DNA from 3 places in the Anaerospora sp. genome. Region 2 is predicted to be linked to each of the others. Evidence: riboswitches for the same ligand, from Rfam matches in the RefSeq annotation. Region 2 holds a riboswitch; each other region holds the start of a gene.
The links. Region 2 has a riboswitch for lysine ahead of dapB (4-hydroxy-tetrahydrodipicolinate reductase). Riboswitches for the same ligand answer to the same signal wherever they lie in the genome.

Region 1: linked by a shared signal. The riboswitch ahead of RTR76_RS03165 (amino acid permease) and the one ahead of dapB (4-hydroxy-tetrahydrodipicolinate reductase) in region 2 are both predicted to bind lysine.
Region 3: linked by a shared signal. The riboswitch ahead of RTR76_RS03935 (diaminopimelate decarboxylase) and the one ahead of dapB (4-hydroxy-tetrahydrodipicolinate reductase) in region 2 are both predicted to bind lysine.

What each region holds. Positions count from the first base shown of each region.
Region 1 covers NZ_DALZUO010000002.1:227,592-235,013, reverse strand. Annotated here, with positions in the region: gene lgt (prolipoprotein diacylglyceryl transferase) at 1-250, shown strand, start outside; gene RTR76_RS03180 (HD-GYP domain-containing protein) at 252-857, opposite strand; gene RTR76_RS03175 (HutP family protein) at 993-1,421, opposite strand; gene RTR76_RS03170 (TerC family protein) at 1,567-2,262, opposite strand; lysine riboswitch at 2,609-2,789, shown strand; gene RTR76_RS03165 (amino acid permease) at 2,866-4,293, shown strand; gene RTR76_RS03160 (hypothetical protein) at 4,343-4,492, opposite strand; gene RTR76_RS03155 (metal-dependent hydrolase) at 4,676-5,617, shown strand; gene RTR76_RS03150 (hypothetical protein) at 5,764-6,654, shown strand; gene RTR76_RS03145 (TerC family protein) at 6,668-7,333, opposite strand.
Region 2 covers NZ_DALZUO010000012.1:29,183-36,604, forward strand. Annotated here, with positions in the region: gene recN (DNA repair protein RecN) at 1-956, shown strand, start outside; gene spoIVB (SpoIVB peptidase) at 1,125-2,480, shown strand; gene spo0A (sporulation transcription factor Spo0A) at 2,686-3,459, shown strand; lysine riboswitch at 3,666-3,844, shown strand; gene dapB (4-hydroxy-tetrahydrodipicolinate reductase) at 3,958-4,752, shown strand; gene RTR76_RS11405 (aspartate-semialdehyde dehydrogenase) at 4,773-5,804, shown strand; gene dapG (aspartate kinase) at 5,815-7,035, shown strand; gene dapA (4-hydroxy-tetrahydrodipicolinate synthase) at 7,049-7,422, shown strand, end outside.
Region 3 covers NZ_DALZUO010000003.1:69,366-76,787, reverse strand. Annotated here, with positions in the region: gene RTR76_RS03955 (SDR family NAD(P)-dependent oxidoreductase) at 1-411, shown strand, start outside; gene RTR76_RS03950 (ABC transporter substrate-binding protein) at 600-1,778, opposite strand; gene RTR76_RS03945 (AbrB family transcriptional regulator) at 2,001-3,017, opposite strand; gene RTR76_RS03940 (nucleoid-associated protein) at 3,031-4,092, opposite strand; gene RTR76_RS03935 (diaminopimelate decarboxylase) at 4,235-5,527, opposite strand; lysine riboswitch at 5,634-5,810, opposite strand; gene pdaB (polysaccharide deacetylase family sporulation protein PdaB) at 5,964-6,707, opposite strand; gene RTR76_RS03925 (hypothetical protein) at 6,774-7,406, opposite strand.

The sequences.
Region 1 (7,422 bases), on a different contig from region 2:
CATTATCATTTTTGTCCTCTTACTCTTATTCCGCACAACAAATCACGCTAAAGGACAGGTATTTATCCTTTATGCCGTGTTATACTCGACAGCCCGATTCTTTCTTGAATACCTGCGGGGCGATTATAATACGCTGCTGTGGGGACTGAAATCAGCTCAGTTAACCAGTCTGTCGGTAGTTATTGTGGGGATGGCATTATTTTTCTGGGTCGGCAGAAAAAAAAGCCATTTGCCCCAAAAAAGCAAATAGCTCATGCAGATTGTTCGATTGTCAATGCTCCGCTTGCAAACAGTTGGTTGAATGCCTCGACTACATCGGCATCAAACTGCGTTCCTGCACATCGTTTAACTTCATTTACTGCTTCCGCCGGGGAAACACAAACCTTGTATAGACGCTGGCTGGTCATAGCATCATATGAATCTGCGACTGCAACGATCCGGGCTTCCATGGGAATTTCTTCACCTTGCAGTCCGTCGGGGTATCCTCTGCCATCCATTCGTTCATGATGAGAACGAACAATTGTAGCAACAGGATGCAGAATACGAACTTTGCGAACAATATTATAGCCAATCATCGAGTGCATCTTGATGGCAGCATATTCTTCATCTGTCAGTCTGCCGGGTTTACAAAGAACTGCGTCAGGAACACCAATTTTCCCCACATCATGCAGATGAGCGCCAATGTGCAAAATGGATTGCTGCTCACGTGTCATTCCCATTGTTCTGGCTATAGCTATTGCTAAGTGCGCTACCCGCTCCGAGTGTCCGTGTGTATAGGGATCTTTAGCATCTACTGCCGTAGACAGAGCATCTACAATTTCGTGTAAATCATCAACAGTAAAAGCTTGTATATTCATAAAAAACCACCCTTGCCGATCGGTCTATTGATACTAATTATCATTAGCTATTATAATCCAATTTCCGTTTATTGCCAATACTTACCTGAAGAAAATATCCATATATAAAGAAGAGCCGGCCCTAGGCCGGCTCTTCTATGGTTGATCGGATGGCAAAGATCGATGTGCTAAGCCTACCGCCACTTCGTTAAGATTCAGGACTCCAACACCAAAATAAATAGCCACACACAAATGTTCCTCATAACGGGCAATGCCGATTTTTCCGCCCACATTCAGGCCGATAGCTCTTGAGGCAATTTGTTCGAGAGCTGCCCTTGTAGCACCGGCAACCGCCCCCTCACCTACGTGATTGGCAGCTACAACACCCTGACGCTGTGCAGCTACGACAGCCCTTTCAATGATTTTCTTTACAGAGGGAACAAACTCTCCGCCAAAGTCAACAGCCACCGACAGTATATTTCGCTTTTGCAATCCCTGCCGGGTATCTTGTTCATCTTGCCGAGTTTCACTAAGCGCCATGCGGAGTGCAGCCCGTCCTATATCAATACTGGTAATTTCGTTCATCAAAACGCATCCTTACAATTTATTTTGTCTGAAAGCAGTATACACAATTTTATGGTAGCAGTCAGGATATTCCCTGTCAATATCTCTGACACATAGTGCATATAAGTAAAACAACCGGCTCGCTTAAGCGAACCGGTTGTTTTACTTATTTTTCACCATCCCGAAAAGCAGGAGCACCTTCTGTGTTTGCGGGAACACTTTGCGCTCGGACTTTCAGCCAATGGCCTACGCCAACCACAGATGCCGTCAATGCAAGTTCAAGCAATAGCGCATAGGGTTCAAGAATCGGCCCCATAGCAGCATCTGCTACCATCATTTTGGCTGCTGTCCAGCCTAAAATAGCCGCTCCAATATAAATTATAATTGGATACCGATCCATAAGAGACATCAACATCTGACTGCCAAAAATAACTAGCGGAACACTCATTGCCAGCCCGGCGATAAGTAACAGCATATTGCCGTTAGCAACTCCGGCGATAGCCAGGACATTATCAAGACTCATAATAAGATCGGCAAATAAAATTACTTTTATTGCTTCGGAAAAGCTTGCTGCTTCTTTACAAGCTACATCATGTTGTTTGTCATCACCTAGTAAGCTTACAGCAATCCATAATAAAGCTAAACCACCGGCAAATTGTACATAAGGAATTTGTAGCAAGAGAGCTGCGATCATAGTTAAAACAATCCGCAATACCACTGCTCCCGCACTTCCCCATAAGACAGCCTTTTTGCGCTGTTCGGGGGGTAAGTTTCTACTAGCCAGAGCTATGATGACCGCATTATCGCCGCTTAGTATTAGATTGATGAATGTAATACTGCCTAACGCTGCCAATAGTTCCATCGAAATAACCCCTTTCACCATATTTTTATAGCAAAACAATAAAAAGGCCTTACAAACGTCGTAAGGCCTTTTCTCTCCACGAAAATAAGACCTTAGTATGTATATGGCCATACTAAAGGTCTCGCTGTTGGATATTCCAACGGTACAGCCATGCGTTAGCAGTGGTGTTGACTATACCTAATAGCTACTCCCCTTTAGATATTGAATTATTACCATCATATTACACTCGCTCATATCAGTCAATACTATTCTCGTTTCATTCTATGGTATTTTCCCCATCGTAAAAAGACAAATCATTGACGTGTCCACAAAGAGTATACTATAATCATATTTAGAAATAAATAGTGTGCCAGATAGAGGCGCGAATACTCATGATTATCTACGATAAGCTTTGCCAATGCGATGAATTGTAGGGAAAGGGATATTCGCCGAAGCGCGGGTTGAGGCAATCACTTGCTGCTGGGCTTGTACTGAATAAGTGCAAGACTGTCACCTAAAATGTTTTTAGGTGGAGGACTATCTCATTAGCGCTAAGATATCTATCTTAAGCAGCGTGAGATTGTTCACGCTGCTTTTTTACGCAAATAAATAGGAGGTTAAATCATGTCAAAAGCAAGTGTTGATCTAGAACAACTCTGCCCGGAGAAGCAAGGGCTAAAACGTGATATGCTCCCCCGCCATTTAATGATGATTTCTATTGGGGGGACCATTGGCACCGGACTATTTATGGGTTCAGGCCAAACAATCCATCAGGCAGGGCCTTTTGGCGCCATCCTCGCTTATCTTGCCGGCGGCCTTGTTATGTACCTGGTATTGCTTTGCTTAATGGAGCTAACGGTAGCAATGCCTGTTTCTGGTTCATTCCAAAGCTATGCGTCCCGGTTTATTTCCCCTGGCGCAGGTTTTACTACCGGCTGGTTATATTGGATAAACTGGGCAATTTGTATTGCTGCAGATTTCACAGCAGCCGGAATTATTATGCATCACTGGTTTGCTCAGGTTCCTGTTTGGATATGGTGTGCAGTCTTTGCTGTAGCTTTGGCCCTGCTAAATCTCATTTCCGTAAAAGCCTATGGTGAAACAGAGTTTTGGTTTGCCAGCATTAAGGTTGCTGCTATCGTTGGCTTTATTATTGCCGGTGCCGGCCTGATTTTTGGCTTCTCCGGTAATGAAGGAGCTGTCGGTTTCTCAAACTACAATACGGGCAGCGGCTTATTTCCCAATGGGTTTAGTGCCGTATTTTTAACTATGATTGCTGTAGTCTACTCCTTCCAAGGGGCAGAGCTTGTCGGAATTGCCGCAGGTGAGTGTCAAAATCCTGAAAAACACGTGCCTAAAGTTATTCGCGGTATCGGACTACGAATTATTATATTTTATGTATTAGCTATTATTATTCTAGCAGCTACCATCCCGATGGAAGAAGCCGGAGTACTGGAGAGTCCCTTTGCCCATGTCTTCGGACGTCTGGGAATTCCTTTTGCCAAAGATGTTATGAGCTTTGTTGTGTTAACCTCTGCTTTATCTGCCGGCAACTCGGCACTCTATGCTTGCTCCCGCCTGCTGTGGTCCATGTCTAAAGATGGTCATGCACCCTCCTGGCTGGGCAACCTCAATAAGAACGGTGTTCCGTATGGCGGCGTACTAATTACCTTATTGCTAGCCTGTCTATCCCTTCTGACTGAAACGTATGCAGCTGATACTGTCTACATATGGCTCATGTCAAGTACAGGTCTGACAGGGTGTCTGATTTGGATGATTATTGCCTGGTGCCAGTTGAATTTCCGCCGTAAATATGTACAGTTGGGTGGCCAATTAAAAAACTTGGCAGTTCGGACTCCCTTATACCCTCTAGTACCAATATTGGCCTTTCTCCTTAATGCCGGAATTATTGCCAGTCTTTACTTTGATGAGTCCCAGCAAATTGTCCTTTATACCGGAGTCCCGGTAGTTTTCGCAATTTATCTATTCTATCTGCTGTTTTTAAATAAAAAAGATTCTTCTGACTTACAGAGCAAGTCACGCCAGCAATAAAAGATAAATCCCCATCCCATTACCAACGGGATGGGGATTTATCTTTTTATCAGGGTCCTCCGGATAATCGCATTAAGTTTTCATCAATGTCAGGATCAACCCCTCCAGAGGCTTCCGTAATGCCTCCAACATGATCGGCACTTTGCCGAATCAGCTGCTTTTCCTCCTCTACTTCGATGCTATACTGTTTTTTATCCAAAGTCTCACCTCCTATAACCCTATTATTCCTCACTAATCATCCCCTTAACCTTGTACCTTATTAGCGTAAAAACGATAAAAATAGGGTGCTAGCATCCATAACTTACCGTAGACGTTCTACCATTCTTTCATGCTATAATGTTATGTAAACTTCTTGGAAACAAGCATGTAGGGAAGTGAATGGATGGATGCATTAACACATGGTGTAGTAGGGATTGCTCTTGCCGGTCTTTCTGGCCAGCCCCTTGCAATTGACAACCCGATTTATATTGCAGCGTTCCTAGGCTCTCAAGCACCAGACTTTGATTTCCTTGCGATAATTCGCGGCGAAATGAGTTATCTAAAGCAGCACCGGGCAGCCTCGCATTCCTTGCCTGGCATTGTGGGCTGGGCAGCTTTAATTGCTATGGGCGTTTTTATCTGTTCTCCCGAATCTTCTTTTTTCTCGTTATTTTTATGGGCATTTGCCGGTGGATTATCCCACATAGCATTGGATTTTTTCAACACCCATGGTGCTGCTTTGTTGTGGCCGCTGCGTAAAGAAAGACTGAGCTGTAATTTATTAAATGTATTTGACCCTCTGTTATTAATTGTTTTATTGTTGCCCTATATGTCGGGCTTACCAATGCAACAAATCTCCTTAATCAGTTTTAGCTGTATATTCTCGTATATTGGATTACGCTTATTATTTAGAGTACGAGCCACGCATTGGCTCAAACAGCACATTATCGGCTTTAATCTGAAGCGTATCCTGGTAATGCCCTCACTAGCGAGGATTTTCTACTGGGACTTTGTCCTTGAAACAGATGAGGGATACTTGGTTGGAGAAATAGGTGCTTTTCATTTTCATCTTAGCATTAAAGCCAATTTGCCCAAACAACAACACTCAACAATTATGGTTAAAGCTCAGAAAACAAATCTGGCTGAATTTTTTTTGTTGTTTACCCCTTTTAGTTATTTTTCGGAAGACAGCCAAGAAGGCAGTTTGAATGTTCGAATCTATGATTTGCGTTACTTTCAAAATCATCGTTTTCTACACAGTGGTACTATCATTTTTAATGATGAAAACATTCCAGCTGAAAGCTATCTGCACTCTTACGGGCGAAAATTAAAATTTCCTTCTTAAACAATCAGCAGTTAGGTATCCTAACTGCTGATTGTTTGTATAGAAGGAGTCAGTCTCCAGCATTTACTAGCTCTACTCTCAAAGGTACTTTTTATTCAATAGCGAATACTTTTACGATCAAAATTTATGTAAACGAGGAAATTACCATGCAGCAGATTCTAAAAATTTTGCGCGTATTGCTTCCCTGCTTCGTAATAGTGTGTACTACTGTCTATGCTACAGCAGCAGAGTTTTCAATGGGTCTCTGGCCCGCTGAGGGCTATACAAAATGGCGCATTGGATTCCCGACTACCGACACAACTTCATTAAGCCAGGGAAACGGAGCTTCTGAACTTTTTTATCCCCAGTCAGGTACTTACATAACAGCCCGTTATCAATCAACACCGACTAGCCGTGGCTATTTTACGGCAGATGGTGGTTTTATGAAGACCATAACGCCTGCAACAGGCAGTGATTCGGATTGGAATTATGCAAACAATAGTCAATATTGGTATTTCGGAACCTTCAAAACTTCAGGCTCCAGCAGTTATCTTCAACTAAACTGGCACCGGCCGGTTCATGCGAATACGGTTGTCTTTTACGGTTACAGTTACCGGAATAATTCTTTTCACATGTCTGATGGACTTTATACAATAAATAATTATCAACATGTCCAGACTGCGCTTCCCCTGTTAAATTCGACTTATACTATAAGCTATCAGGGACCGCATATTGGAGCATTAACTTCAAAAAAACTCAGCACTTCCTTATCAGCGCTTGGATCACTGACCTACACGCCGTTGGCGTTAGTTCAAGGTCATGGATGGTGGAATTTACGGGAGTTGGATTTTTCACATATAGGGCCAGGACAAATGTGGGATGCCCAGCTTGCCCTGCAGTATAAACTGCCCAAAACAAACGGTGCTATCACGCTTGGGTATCGCTACCAATGGCTTAATATTTACACCGGTTCAGAGAATACCAGTGACTCTATCTCCTGGGATAAGGCCGTTACCGTACAAAAAGGACTCTTTATTTCAGGACAACTTCTTTTTTAATATTTAACATGCTCTAACGCTGTCTACCTGCGGCAGATTTATGTATCATCTTACCAGCAGCAATTACGAATAACGCCAAGCTGACTGGAATAAGCCAATGAGCCCAGGGATAGGAAAATAGTAATTCTTCGATTTTTTTGTCTCCTACTATCATTTCCCCTGCTGTCCAACCTAAAAATGCAGCTCCAAGAGTTATCACTATAGGCCATTTTTCCATCAATGACATAATCAGTCTGCTTCCCCAAAGAATGATTGGAATGCTTATTGCCAATCCAATAATCAATAATCCCATATGACCTTTTGCAACACCGGCAATGGCAATGACATTATCCAAGCTCATTACCAAATCTGCTACCAGAATCGTTTTAACTGCATCCCAGATCGTACTGGCAGCTTTGATTTCTTCGTGGCTTTCATGCTCACCACGCATGAGTTTGACTGCGACCCATAATAATAATAGCCCCCCGGCGAATTGCAGATATGGAATCTGGAGCAGAATGATTGCAAAGACAGTCAAAATGATTCGCAGACCAACTGCCCCGGCGCCACCCCAAAATATCGCTTTCTTTTGCTGTTCTTTGGGCAGTGCCCGGCTAGCCAATGCAATCACTAGGGCATTATCGCCACTTAATAGCAAATTAATCATAATAATACTAAACAGGGGAACAAGAATCTCCATATCGTACACCCCGCTTCTTTGAACTGTGCCAGCGTCATACTAGAACAGCCTCAAACCTGAAAGCAACAGCCCCCCGAAGCTTGCGTATT
Region 2 (7,422 bases):
TAAAAAAAGAAATAGAAACAGTTGTCCGTTATGATTCCAGATTAAGTGCTTCATTAGTCATGATCCAGGAAGCTTTTTATCAATTGGATGAAGTTGCCATGGAAATTAGCAGTTATTGTGATAATTTTGATTTTAATCCGCAACGTTTAGCTAAATTGCAAGATCGTCTTGATATTATTTATAAGTTGAAAAAAAAGTATGGCGCATCCATTGAAGAAATTTTACAGTATTATCAGCAGGCTCTTGATGAATTGGCATTAATTGATAATTCTAGTGAAAAAATAGCTGCCCTTACTAATCAAAAAAATCAGCAGCAAAAACAATTAGAAATGGCGGCGAATGCACTCAATCAATTGCGATGTGAGTCTGCTGAGAAATTATCTCAGGAAATTTGCTACCATCTGACTGATTTAGGAATTCCAAATGCCCGGTTGATTTTTGATATCACGACAACGGACGAATACACATTTTCAGGTAATAACCAAGTGGTGATGCTTTTTTCCGCAAATCTTGGTGAAGAGTTGAAACCTTTACATAAGATTGCATCTGGTGGTGAACTATCCCGAATTGCGCTTGCGATCAAGACTGTATGCGCTAAGCGCGATGATATTGATGTCATGATCTTCGATGAGATTGATGCCGGTATTGGTGGACAAACTGCACAGATGGTTGCTGAAAAAGTAGCTTTAGTTGCCTGCAATAAGCAGGTACTATGTATTACGCATTTGCCTCAGATGGCATGCATGGCTGATGGTCACTATTACATCACGAAGGTTACGGAAGGTGAGCGGACCTATACAACAGTCCGTAGTTTATCTGAAGATGAGCAAATTATGGAAATTACCCGCATGATTACAGGAAAAAGCATCACAGCAATTGCCTTGGAAAATACATCTCAGTTAGTTGCAATGGCTAAAGAAAAAAAAGAAATATGGAAAAATAAAGCGCAAGCGTGAGCTTGCGCTTTATTTTTGCTTAAAATCAACCTTAACAGCTTTATTTGACAATCTATGCTAATAACTCCGGAATAATCCGCTTTTTTTTCGGGAATCTTTAATTTATGACCAAAAGCAGCCGATAGAAAAAGGGTTAAATTAGTAAACAAAGGGAGTGATGGCAAAAATATGAAAGGCATTTGCCGGCGATCTATAGTAGGCCTATTCATTGCATCTCTCATCGTTGCCTTTGCTTTTTCTCCTCAATTCCGTCATATTTATGGCCTTCCCCCGCATATGCGCGTAATTGAAGGTGAAACTGCATTGTTTACAGTCAACTTTCCGCTTACTGTTACCGTAAATGATGGAAAAAATGAAGCCGTTCGTCTGCAATCGCCTCTTTCCGTTTTTTCTCTTTCCCGACCCGTGTCTTTAGAATCAGTCAATCGTGGCACGGCTACGGTTGATTTTAAGCTGTTAGGATTAATACCGGTACGAACCGTTGAAGTGGATGTATTGCCATCACTTAAAATTGTTCCCGGTGGCCACTCGATTGGTGTGGTGCTTCATTCTCAAGGAGTCATCGTTGTTGGCATCTCTCCCGTATTGAACACAAAGGACCAATATGTCACTCCAGCCAAAGATAGCGGCATAGTAGTTGGCGATGTTATGCTTAGTATCAATGGCAATCCCGTTCAAAGTGATGCACAGGTAGCTGAGCTTATTGATGAGAGTGGAAAAAACAACCAACCTATTGATGTATTAATTAAACGTGGTGACAATCGCTTGCATGTCAGTTTAACACCTGTTTTATGTAAAGATACAAAGCGTTACCGTATTGGCTTATTCGTTCGTGACAGTGCAGCCGGTGTTGGTACATTAACATTTTTTGAACCTCAATCGCAAAATTACGGAGCATTGGGGCATGTTATTACCGATAGCGATACAAATCAGCCAATTGATTGCAATCAAGGCAAAATTGTTTTAGCTACAGTATCAGGCATTCAACATGGAAAAAGAGGACAACCTGGCGAGAAAATAGGTGTTTTTATTGAAGAAAGCCAATTACTAGGTGATATTAAGAAAAATACCCCTTTTGGAATTTATGGCAACTTAAACACTCCAGTTGAAAACAATTTATATCCTGAAGCTTTGCCAGTTGCATCAATGAGCCAAGTGCAAACAGGAGCGGCGGAAATACTTACCGTCGTAGATGGCCAAACAATTGAAAAATTTTCGATTGAAATACAAAAAATCAATTATCAAGAGGCTCCAGAAGGAAAAGGATTAGTTATCAAAGTTACTGATCCCCGATTGCTTGATAAAACAGGCGGAATAGTGCAGGGAATGAGCGGTAGTCCTATTATTCAAAATGGACGTGTGATTGGTGCCGTAACGCATGTATTTGTTCATGATCCAACGCGCGGTTATGGCGTTTTTATTGATTGGATGCTGATGGAAAGCGGGCTTATTCCACCCAAAAATAAACAGACTGCTTATAAACTATTTAGTTATAAAGACGATTTTTATTTACAGGCTTCTTGATAGAGTAGATAATAAGAGAGATCATTATCCACTAATACAAAAGTGGAATAATGATCTTTTTTGATTATAAATTACTAAAAAACAAGCATTCTGGAAGTTAATTATATAAATGGAAGAAATTTGGATTTTTTTCCAATAAAGGAAGGAATTGACGTAACTTTGTCGAATTTATAAAAATGTAAAACGATGCAGGGAGGATGTTCAAGTGCTCAAAGAACGAATCAAAGTGGCGTTTGCGGATGATAATAAAGAGTTTTCCGAAATCATGAATGAGTATCTCAGCCAGCAGCCTGATATTGAAGTAGTAGGTGTTGCCTACAATGGCGAGCAAATCATATCGATCATTGATGAAAAAAAGCCGGATGTCGTTATTCTTGATATTATTATGCCACATCTTGATGGCATTGGTGTATTAGAGCGAATTAATACTACCGGTGGTAAGCGCCCTAAAATTATTATGCTGACCGCTTTCGGTCAAGAAACAATCACACAGCGTGTTGTTGAATTAGGTGCAGATTATTATGTGTTGAAGCCGTTTAATATGGAAGTACTGGTTAGCCGTATCAGGCAGCTTGCCGGTATGATTACTACTCAGCGCCCGCAGGTAACTGCGCAAGCAATCAAAGCAAAATCTGTTGACGTTGAAGTAACCAATATTATTCGGGAAATTGGTATTCCTGCTCATATTAAAGGTTATCAATATTTGCGGGATGCCATCATGATGATTATATCTGAAATTGAACTGCTTGGTGCCGTTACTAAAGTTTTATATCCTATGATTGCCGAAAAATACTCTACTACTCCCAGCCGTGTGGAAAGAGCAATTCGTCATGCGATTGAAGTTGCCTGGAACAGAGGGAATATCGATATGATTAATCGTTTGTTCGGCTACACGGTAAAACTGGAAAAAGGCAAACCGACAAATTCAGAGTTTATGGCAATGATCGCCGATAGACTGCGTATGGAAATGCGCGCTTAATATTTGATAGTTAAGGCTGCCTGAATGATAGGCAGCCTTAATTTATGAAGAGATTTCGTCGTTACGGCTTGATGAAATAAGGCGTTACGAAGGTGTATTTTACAGATAAGCTGTAAAATACAGATAAAAAGTTCAAAACTTTGTTGACTTCCATGTAACCATTATTATACAATGAACGTAAAATAAATAGACCTCATCCTGTACAGGGTTAAGGTAGAGGTGCGGTCAACAGGAGTACTTTCAGGAAGAGTGGTGTCGATGAACTGGAAGAAAAGGGTTGACTGCCGAAGTGTGAAATGATGCCGGTCTTTCACGCTGGTTTTACATCGAATAGGTGTTAAAACTGTCACTGAAGGTTGTTCTTCGGTGGAGCGCTATCTCACTAGGATAAAGGGAAATATCATATTTTCCATGTTATCCTTTATTTCTGCCTATATAAGGTAGTCGGTGAGATTAGCTCTACCGACTGCCTTATTTTAATTTTCGGAGGTGGCGTTTGTGATTCGGGTATTGGTTTGTGGTGCTTATGGAAAAATGGGTAGAGAAGTATTAAAAGCAGTACATACAGATGATCAGTTGCAAATTGTAGGAGCGGTTGATGTAAAATCTGATTTTAGTGATGTTGGTGATTTGATTGGTGTTGGCAAACTTGGCGTAATGATTGGCAATGATTTGCAAACAATAATCAATGAAACAAAACCACAAGTCATGGTTGATTTTACAAGGCCAGAGTCAGTAATGAATAATATCCGGGTTGCCTTGAATAGTGGGGTATGTCCTGTAGTCGGTACTACAGGTTTATCAGAAGAAAACCTGACTGAAGTTCGCGAATTATGCACGACGACTGGTGTTAATGCGCTTGTTTCACCAAATTTCTCTGTTGGAGCTATTCTAATGATGAAATTGGCACAGGATGCAGCTAAGTATTTTCCTCATATTGAAATAATTGAACTTCACCATGATCAGAAGCTTGATGCGCCATCGGGGACCGCTTTGCGCACCGCTGAACTAATTGCCCAAAAACGGGGAATTTTAGAGCAGGGACATCCTGATGAAGTAGAAAAGCTACAAGGAGCCAGAGGAGCAAATTACGCAGGAATACATATTCACAGCGTTCGCCTTCCGGGATATGTAGCTCATCAAGAGGTTATATTTGGTGGTCTAGGACAAACGCTTGTTGTACGTCATGATTCCATCTCCCGTGAATCCTTTATGCCCGGCGTTGTACTAGCATGTAAAAAAGTGCTTTCAATAAGTGGTCTGGTTTGCGGCTTAGAACAAATAATGGATTAAATGCTGAATGGAGTGGTAGTATGAAAAAGTATAATGTGGCAATTTTAGGAGCTACTGGAGCAGTTGGACAGGAATTTTTAAAGCTAATTGAAGAAAGAAATTTTCCCTTTGCCAATTTGAAATTACTGGCTTCAGCACGTTCAGCTGGTAAAACAATAGACTTTATGGGTCAGACATATGTGGTGGAAGAAGCAAAACCTGAATCCTTTGAAAATGTGCAAATTGCATTATTTGCTGGTGGAGCAGCAAGCAAAGCGCTTGCGCCGGAAGCGGTCAAACGCGGAGCGGTTGTTATTGATAATTCAAGTGCATTTAGAATGGACCCCAATGTGCCTCTGGTAGTACCTGAAGTTAATCCTCTGGCTATTCATGAGCATCAGGGCATCATCGCCAATCCTAATTGCTCAACTATTATTATGGCGATGGCTTTAAAACCAATTTATGATAAAGTAAAAATAAAGAGGATCATCGTCTCTACTTATCAGGCGGTGTCAGGAGCCGGCAAGGAAGCGATAGATGAGCTTGATGAGCAGGTGAAAGCCACAATCGACAAACGTCCGGTTGTAGCTAACATTCTGCCCAGTGCCAGCCTGCCTAAGCATTATCAAATCGCATTTAATCTTTTGCCGCAAATTGACGTTTTTCTAGAAAATGGTTATACAAAAGAAGAAATGAAAATGGTGCATGAAACACACAAGATTCTTGGTGACTCGACTATCGGCATATCGGCAACGACAGTACGTGTTCCTGTTTACCGGAGTCATTCAGAGTCAATCAATCTAGAGCTGGAAGGACCTTTGACTGTAGAGGAAGCTAAGGCTCTAATGGATGCTTTCCCAGGAGTGATTGTTGAAGACAACCCGGATGAGATGATATACCCGATGCCATTATATACATCAGACCGAAATGAGGTTTTCGTCGGTCGCATTCGCAAAGATACTTCTGTACCTCACGGCCTCAACATGTGGGTTGTCGGTGATCAAATTAGAAAGGGCGCAGCGTTAAACGCCTTACAAATTGCCGAATATATGATTGAGCAAAACTTAATTTGAGGTGCAGAGAATGCGTATTATCGTACAAAAATTTGGGGGGACATCAGTCGCCTCACCGGAAGTTCGACAAATGGTTTTGTCAAAGATTGAAAATGCACGCCAACAAGGCTATCGTCCTGTAGTTGTAGTATCAGCTATGGGACGTAAAGGGGATACGTACGCAACGGATACCTTAATTGGCGTAGCCAAAAACACGTATCAACACATTGCAGCTAGAGAACTTGATCAAATTATGTATTGTGGAGAAATCATATCGGCTGTTGTTATGGCAGGCACCATGCAGGCTGCGGGAATTGATGCAGTCATGCTGACTGGCGGGCAGGCCGGTATGATTACTGATAATAATTTCAATAATGGCCGTATTTTAAAGGTTGATCCTTCACGGATGCTTAATCTTTTAAAAATAGGTAAAACTCCTGTTGTGTGCGGTTTTCAAGGTATGACCGTAGACGGGGAACTAACGACACTGGGACGCGGTGGCAGTGATACAACCGCTGCAGCGCTGGGAGCGGCTCTTAATGCGGAATTGGTTGAAATCTACACAGACGTTGATGGCATTATGACAGCAGACCCAAGAATTGTTAAAAATGCCAAAATATTAGACCAAATCAGTTATGGTGAAGTATGCCAGCTTGCCCATCAAGGGGCTAAGGTAATTCATCCGAGGGCAGTTGAAATTGCTATGCAAAAGAACATTCCTCTAGTGGTAAAATCTACGTTTTCCGATGCTCCAGGAACGTTGATCACAAATGTAATTCAAAAAGAAACCGGTGAAACAGCTGTTTCTGACAAGGTAGCAACTGGAGTAACGTATTTGCCTGGTGTTATGCAAATCAAAGTTATTTTGGATGCGGCAACTACTCACAATGAAAGCTTTAAGGTTTTTCGTGCAATGGCTGAAAGTGGGATTAGTGTTGATTTAATTAATGTTCATCCGGGGTTAATTATGTTTACAGTTATGGAAGAGGTAGCCGATACTGCAATAGCCAAATTAGCAACTCTTGGCTATGAAGTGGAAACAACACGCAACTGTGCTAAAGTGTCGGTAGTGGGCGGCGGCATGCGTGAGGTGCCGGGTGTAATGGCTAATTTTGTTGAAGCATTATCTTTTAATGATATACCGATACTACAAACTGTAGATTCCCACACGTCCATTTCTGTCCTTGTTAAAAATGACGATGTCAATAGAGCGGTTACAGCCTTGCATGAACGGTTCGGGTTATCCAATTAAAGGGGAGGATAATATGAGAGATTTCGGAAGAATTCTAACGGCTATGGTTACCCCATTTAATCCTGACCAATCTGTAAATTATGCTGCCGCAGCACAATTGGCCCAATATCTTGTAGCAAATGGTTCTGATGGTGTTGTAGTTGCCGGAAGCACCGGCGAGTCTGCAACATTAAGCAAGGAAGAAAAACTTCGGTTATTCGCAACAGTTCTGGATGCGATCGGCGATCAAGCGACGGTTATTGCCGGAACAGGATCTAATGATACCCGCGCGTCCATTGCTTTGACGCAAGAGGCAGAAAAACTAGGAGTTCATGGCGCAATGCTTGTCGGTCCTTATTACAATAAACCAACTCAAGAGGGCTATTATCAGCATTTTAAGTCAATTGC
Region 3 (7,422 bases), on a different contig from region 2:
ACAAGAAAGATCGTCCCCCTCATGCTTGCCAATGAGGTTAACGGTCAGGTGATTAATATTGGTTCGATCGCCGGCATCCACGCATATCCGGGTGGCGCAGTATATTGTGCCACCAAAGCAGCAGTAAAATTTATCAGTGATGGCCTCCGCATGGATGTTGTTGATACCCCCATCCGGGTAACAACAATTCAGCCAGGAATGGTAGAAACAAACTTCAGTATCGTCCGCTTCCATGGCGACGAACAAAAAGCCTCTGCCGTTTATGAAGGGATTACGCCTCTAACAGCAGAGGATATCGCGGATGTTGTTTTATACTCAGCAAGCGTTCCGGCACATGTGCAGATTTGTGAAGTCACCGTTACGCCTACACACCAGGCTACTGGCCGGGTAATCCACCAGGTAAAGAAATAAAAAACGGCCGTTGATAAAGCCCCATCTGCGTTGTCAGGCCTGCGGGAGCTCACTCGTCGTACCGTCGCTGTACTGTCTTCGCTCGCTTCCTCGGCCTTCCTAGCATCTGAGACTTTCTGAACGGCCTAGAATTAATCAACAATAAAAAAACCGTGCCATTTATTTGGCACGGTTTTTTTCTGTACTATTTAGGGATTTACAGTTGATTTAAAAGTCTGTTTGCCGTCTTTCAATTCAAGGATAACAGCGGATTTAACAGCATCATGATTTTCGTTCAGACTGATTTTGCCTGTTACAGCAGGATACTCTTTTGTTGCAGCCAGTGCATCGCGGATTTTGCCGGGTTCAGCGCTGTTGGCGCGTTTGATTCCGTCGATGAGAACATACATTGCGTCATAGCCCAAAACTGCCATCGCATCCGGTACTTGGCCGTATTCTTTTTTATAAGCGTCAACAAAGGCTTTTGAAGCTGAGCTGGTGTCTTCTACGGAGTAATGGTTGGTCATGAAAGTGTTATTCAGAGCAGCAGCTGTGCCGATTTCAACCAATTTGGGTGAATCCCAGCCGTCACCACCAACGAAAGGAGCAGTTATGCCAAGTTCGCGAGCCTGTTTAACAATTTTACCTACTTCTTCATAATAGCCTGGTACATAGATTACATCTGGATTAGTGCTCTTGATTTTAACAAGAATGGTTTTGAAGTCCTGATCTTTTTGCAGGTAAGCTTCTTCCGCTACAATCGTACCGTTCCCTTTTGTATAGGCTTCTTTAAAGAATTTTGACAAGCCTTTGCTATAGTCACTGGAATTGTCAATCATGATAGCAGCTTTTTGCAATTTAAGGGTGTTCAGGATAAAGTTGGCTCCTACAGTACCTTGGAAAGGATCAATGAAGCAAACACGGAAAACATAATTTTTCGCTTTGCCGGTCTTTTCATCCAAAGTAACTTTCGGGTTCGTAGTAGCAGCGGCTACAAAAGGAATTTTGTTGTCTTCAGCAACAGTAGAGGCTGCAATAGCATTAGAGCTGACAGTAAAGCCGGTAACGGCAACTACTTTGTCCTGAGAAATAACTTTTGTCATGGCGTTGGAGGATTCAGACGGCTCGCTTTTATTATCGGCTACTACCATTTGAATCTGCTTGCCTAATACGCCGCCCTTTGCATTGATCTCTTTAGCAGCTAATTTTGCACCATTCGCAGCAGCTGTACCAAAAGATGCCGTTCCGCCAGTTAATTCGTAAATTACGCCAATCTTAATATCGCTGGAGCTGGAAGCGGGACTGCCGCCGCCACACCCGGCCAACAAGCTCGACATCATAACAGTTATTAATCCTACGCTAAAAACTTTTAAACTCTTTTTGAACATTTCTTTTCTCCCCCTTTATCGTATCCCCTCTGTGCAAACCACCCGCTTTTACTGTACGCAACCGCCCCCTCTCATCGTTAATAAAATTACATACTCAGAAAATAAAAGATGCTTTACTAAGGCGTAGTGTAATACGCCCTAATAAAGCATCGTTGCTCAAAAACGTTTGTCTTCTATGATTATACATTGTAATTCTTTTTCAACGTTTTGACAAGTGTTTTTTTATATCTTATTTAACATCCATTTTAGCGCTATAGGAACCACCAGCAAGATGAACAACAACCGGAACATTTGATAGGAAATAACAACCGATAAGTCAGCATGAACCATCATGGCCGTCAACCCCATCTCGGCTACTCCACCAGGTGCTGTCCCTAAAAAGGCTGTTACCAGGCTGAATCCATACAACGCATTCAGGATAAATCCAATAGCAAACGAACATAAAAGAATGCCAACTATACCGCTTACTGTATAGGGGAGCAGCTTTTTCCAATTGCTCATGCTTTCTGCTTTGATATTAGCCCCCATATAAATACCGGTTGATACCTGCGCTACTGTAATCACCCATGTCGGCATAGGCAGCGGCTCCAGGCCGGAGCACACTAACGCTGCCGTAACCAGAGTAGGGCCTAACATCCAGGGTGTCGGCAGTCCTATCCGCTGAGCAGCTAAGGTTCCGATTAATACGGCTGTCACAAAGAATAGCTCTGTAGCAGGTTCCATTGTACTCTGAGCAGTTGTCCGCTGAATAGTCGTATCCACCACCTCTGCCAAGCCATGACGAGCCAGGAAGGGTACAGTAAACACAACTGCCAATAAGCGCAATGTCTGCATAAAGGTAACTACAGTAGCATCAGCATTCAATTCCTTGCTTAAAACTGCCATTTGGCTTAACCCACCAGGTACAGAGCCTAGCAAACTGCTTGCCAGATCGACGCCTGTCCGCTTATGCGTAATATACCCCATAAGTAAACTAAACGCAATGGTTGCAACAGTCGCAGCAAGCATCACAGGCAATTGATCGGCAATTTGCCTGGCAGTAGTCATGGTAAAGGGGCTGCCCATTGTAATCCCCAGTACGACTAAAGCTCCTTTGCGCAGCGCGGCAGGCCAATAGACAACCTTTTGAAATCCCAGTTGAATCACTAATATTACCGCAAGCGGCCCTAATGTCCACGGCAGTGGCAAATTCAATAAATAAAATACCGTCCCTCCTGCCAAAGCCTGGAGAAAGGTCATTAGTATCTTATAGCTATTCTTCGTTGTTGAAGTAAACTTTGTAGAAATGCATGCCTTTTTCGTCGTCAAATCCCCTTTCAATATGGCGAGTTGCATCTTCTAAGCCGGATTTAACCTGAATATCCACGCCCGTATCCAGTTTTATATTGCTCTTCATTTTGCGTTTCATCGATTTTACTGCACCATTGGAAATATCAAACGTTTCCTGAACCACTTTTTCCTGGGTAAGATCATAGTTTTTCTTATGCTGTTTAAACTCATGCATAAGTTCCGGATCACCAATAACCTGTTCTGCAAAGTCGTTTAAATCAAAGCTGCTTTTCCCTTCAAAATAGGCTACTGAATTGTTAATAAACGAGACCTGGTCCTTTTTATCAGCCTGATACATTTGCCCGTATACATTCTCGGAAAAATCACGACATAAATTTAAATACGTTTCCGTATGAAAATGACTATCCTCTACAGGAACGACCTGCAAGAATTCTTCTGTCCAGTATTGCGCTTCAGTATCGCTTTTATTGCCTTTATCGATAATTGCCACCCGGTAGCCGCCAAGTGACTGACTGTTAAAAATAAGACAGCCTTTATCCATTTTCCGGACATTAATACCATCCTCACAGGCAATGGTAATATCCAGACGATGCTCACTAATCCGCAGATAAGTATCTTTATTCTCTGTTTTAAAAATACCAATAGCATCAACTGCCTGTCCGTCTAAAATACAGTCAGCCAAATAAACCATATAAAATTCCCCTTGCTTAACTTTGGGATTAGTGGAATTCTCATACAGGCATTTTAATACATTAACTGATTGGTCATAAAAATTCTGTTTGTTAATAAAAGCCCTGCTGACACACATATACACTTCATTCAGGTGAATATCCGTCTCATGGTGAAAAGAGTACAACTGTTCACTCTTAAAAGATGACAAAAAGTATTTAAGCAGTATTTCTTCTAAGTTACCATCTGTCAGCGGGTAAAGAGCAGGAGTAATTGTCATGCCTTCCCCTTTTAACTTATTGCCGACTTTATGTATGGCCAATTTATCAATACGAGCATGATTCAGTTCAAACACAATATCTCTCCTTTAGCTAAAACGACATAAAACTATTATAGCAAAATATAAGAACCGACTGTAAAAATTTATATATTTTTACAATAAAAATAAGAGACAGTCACTTGATTGTGACTGTCTCTCTAAACAGCTTCATTACCTGCTATTCTTGTGTTTTGGTTGCTGCTGCCAGCTGCTTCTCTTCTAGAGCATCAAAATCCAAAGTAGCAAACAAATCTTCCAGTGTTTCTGCGCGACGAATCATCCGGACCGATCCATCAGGTCGCAGCAGCAATTCAGCGGAACGCAGTTTGCCATTATAGTTAAAGCCCATAGCATGACCATGTGCTCCGGCATCATGAATAACGACTAAATCACCGATATCCACTTGTGGCAAGGCACGGTCAATTGCAAATTTATCATTATTCTCACACAGCGATCCCGTTACGTCGTAGACATGGTCCAAAGGCCATGTTTCTTTGCCGAGTACGGTAATATGATGATACGAGCCATACAAAGCAGGCCGCATCAGATTAACCATGCAGGCATCAAGTCCGACATAGTTCTTATGGATGTTTTTCTTGTGCAGCACAGTTGATACCAGATAACCATAAGGTCCGGTAACCATACGGCCGCATTCGAGCGCCAGTTGGAGCGGATGAAGACCGTTTGCAACGATCTTAGCCTCGTAGGCCTTGTGGACCTGCTTGCCAACATACTGCAGGTCAACAGCTTCCTGTTCTGGCCGGTACGGGATGCCAATACCGCCGCCAAGGTCAATAAACTCCACGCGTATACCTAATTCGCGGTGAATATCGACTGCCAAATCAAACATCATATTGGCTGTTTCCACAAAGGAGTCAGGATTGAGTTCATTTGAAATAACCATCGTATGCAAGCCAAAGCGTTTAACCCCTTTAGCTTTGCAGATACGATATGCTTCAAAAATCTGCTCCCGTGTCAAGCCATATTTCGCTTCTTCAGGAAACCCGATGATGGTATTGCCGCTCTTGAGAAGCGGACCGGGGTTATAGCGGAAGGAAATCATTTCCGGCAAACCGGCATGTTTTTCCAGATAAGCAATATGGGTAATATCATCTAAATTGATAATCGCGCCCAGTTCTTTTGCTTTCACATATTCATCATAGGGAGTATCATTCGATGAGAATATAATATCAGTACCGGTGACGCCTACTTTTTCAGCGAGAATTAATTCCGCCATTGAGCTGCAGTCAGCACCGATGCCTTCTTCTTTAAGAATTTGCATCAGATAGGGATTAGGCGCAGCCTTTACAGCAAAATATTCTTTGAAACCGGGAGCCCAAGCGAAAGCTGCCAACAAGTTACGGGCATTATCGCGGATTGCTTTTTCATCATAAAGATGAAAGGGGGTTGGATAACTGCGAATAATTTCTTCAAGTTTCTGCTTGGAAACGGGAATTTTTTTATCAGCCAATTCTATTCCTCCTCAATATTGTAGCAAACCGCTTAAAATAATAAAAAGCGGTTCGCGTAAATACTATCTTCGCAAACCGCTAGTTTATAACTCAATTAACTTAGCCGTGCAAGATAGCGCTCCATCCGTAAATCGGATGACAGTCCTGTGCTTGATTCAGCCCAGAACCAGCAAACGGGAGCAGGCCTGCTGCCATTCACTTCGGCGGCCCTTCCTTTCAGTATCTGTCTTCGCTGGCCAGCTCAAGATACTTACTATTAATAACCGCACCTCTACCTAACAATATTTATTTTATACTAGTATAGCGCCTGACAGCAACAAGTGTCAACCTTTAGTACATTAACCGCATTAAATTTTGGTTTATCTTGAGTATCTTTTTCCCCAACCTAACCTCAAACCTAACCCGGTCAAATTACTAGTACCGAAACTTTCTTAATTAGTGGCGTTGTATGCCTTTCTCACTGTACTTATCCAAGAGCTCACCGACCGTAACGATCTGATAGCCTTCAGCTTTTATTTTCTCCATCAGGATTGGCAATGCCTCTGCCGTTTGAACCGGTGTGTCAGATGCATGCATGAGAATAATCGCCCCTGGCTTGAGTCGCTTCATAATCCGGTCAACGATGACGTCCCTGCCGGGATTTTTCCAGTCCAAAGAGTCTACATTCCAGATAATCGTTTTATAGCCAACTTCCTGAGTGGCCTGCAACGACTTTTGATTATAGTGTCCATTTGGCGGGCGCATCAAGGTTGCGTCTACGCCTGTCACTTCTTTAATCTGGGCATGTGCTTTCTGAAGGTCCTCTTTTACCCATTCCGGCGTTCTATCGCCATAGTTCTCATGGCGATAGCCATGGCTGGCTATTTCATGCCCGTCGGCTACCATGCGCTGAGCAACTTCCGGGAACTTTTTTGCCCAGGGTCCCATGATAAAAAAAGTAACTTTCGTATCATTTTTCTTTAGGGTATCCAAAATGGATGGCGTAAATTTATTGCCCCACGAATGATCAAAAGTCAATGCCACTACCTTTTGCTCCGTCCTGGTAGCTGCAATTGCGATAGGGCCATTGGTATTAATTTGATCCGAAACCTGGACATAAACCGCACTGATGGCAAAAAGACCGATGATACTGAAAAAAATGTGCCGATGGCTAAACAGCCGGCGCAAATCAAGAATCATAATTCCGCTCCACCTCCCAACATACACTACCAATCTATGCTTGAAGATGGCCCATTATGCGTTTTCCTATTGCCAGCGTACGTAGGGGAATTTTTTTACTATATACAGGATCAGCTGATCTGAGATACTGTAAGCGAGCCGCAGCGTAAGCACAACCGTACCGGCTGTTATCCACCAGATAAAATCGCTGCGCCTAAACTCTGCCGGGATTAGCAGAACAGCCGCTGCAATCACTACAATAAACGCAATGCTAAGTGGCAGAAGCGTTTGAATTGCACCAAAAACCCATTTGCTATATATGCGAGTTGTCTGTTCATCCTGCCGGGCGGTAAATACATGTTGAATCGCTTCTGCCTTCTCGTGCACCCATTTCTCAAGTTTACCAGTTATTACATAAGAGCCGCCTGCAGGGGGGTAATTGCAAAAGACAATAGCAATGGTGCCAGAGTCCGGTACTTCTACAGTAAGCACTATATAATCAATATATGCCAGCTGCTCCAGCAAGGTAATCATTTGCTGCCAATCTTGTATGGTTTGAGACGGGCGGTCATTGTCCTTACCAAGGCGGTCTCCACCTGTACCAATTTCGGCACACCAGGTAAAAGTGCCCGCTTGTCCGAAGCAAACCCATAATTGACGCAATATCATTTCATTTAAGCTGCAGGCCGGCAGCAGGGCTTTCGCAGTATAGTCTTGCATGTTATCTACCTCCCTC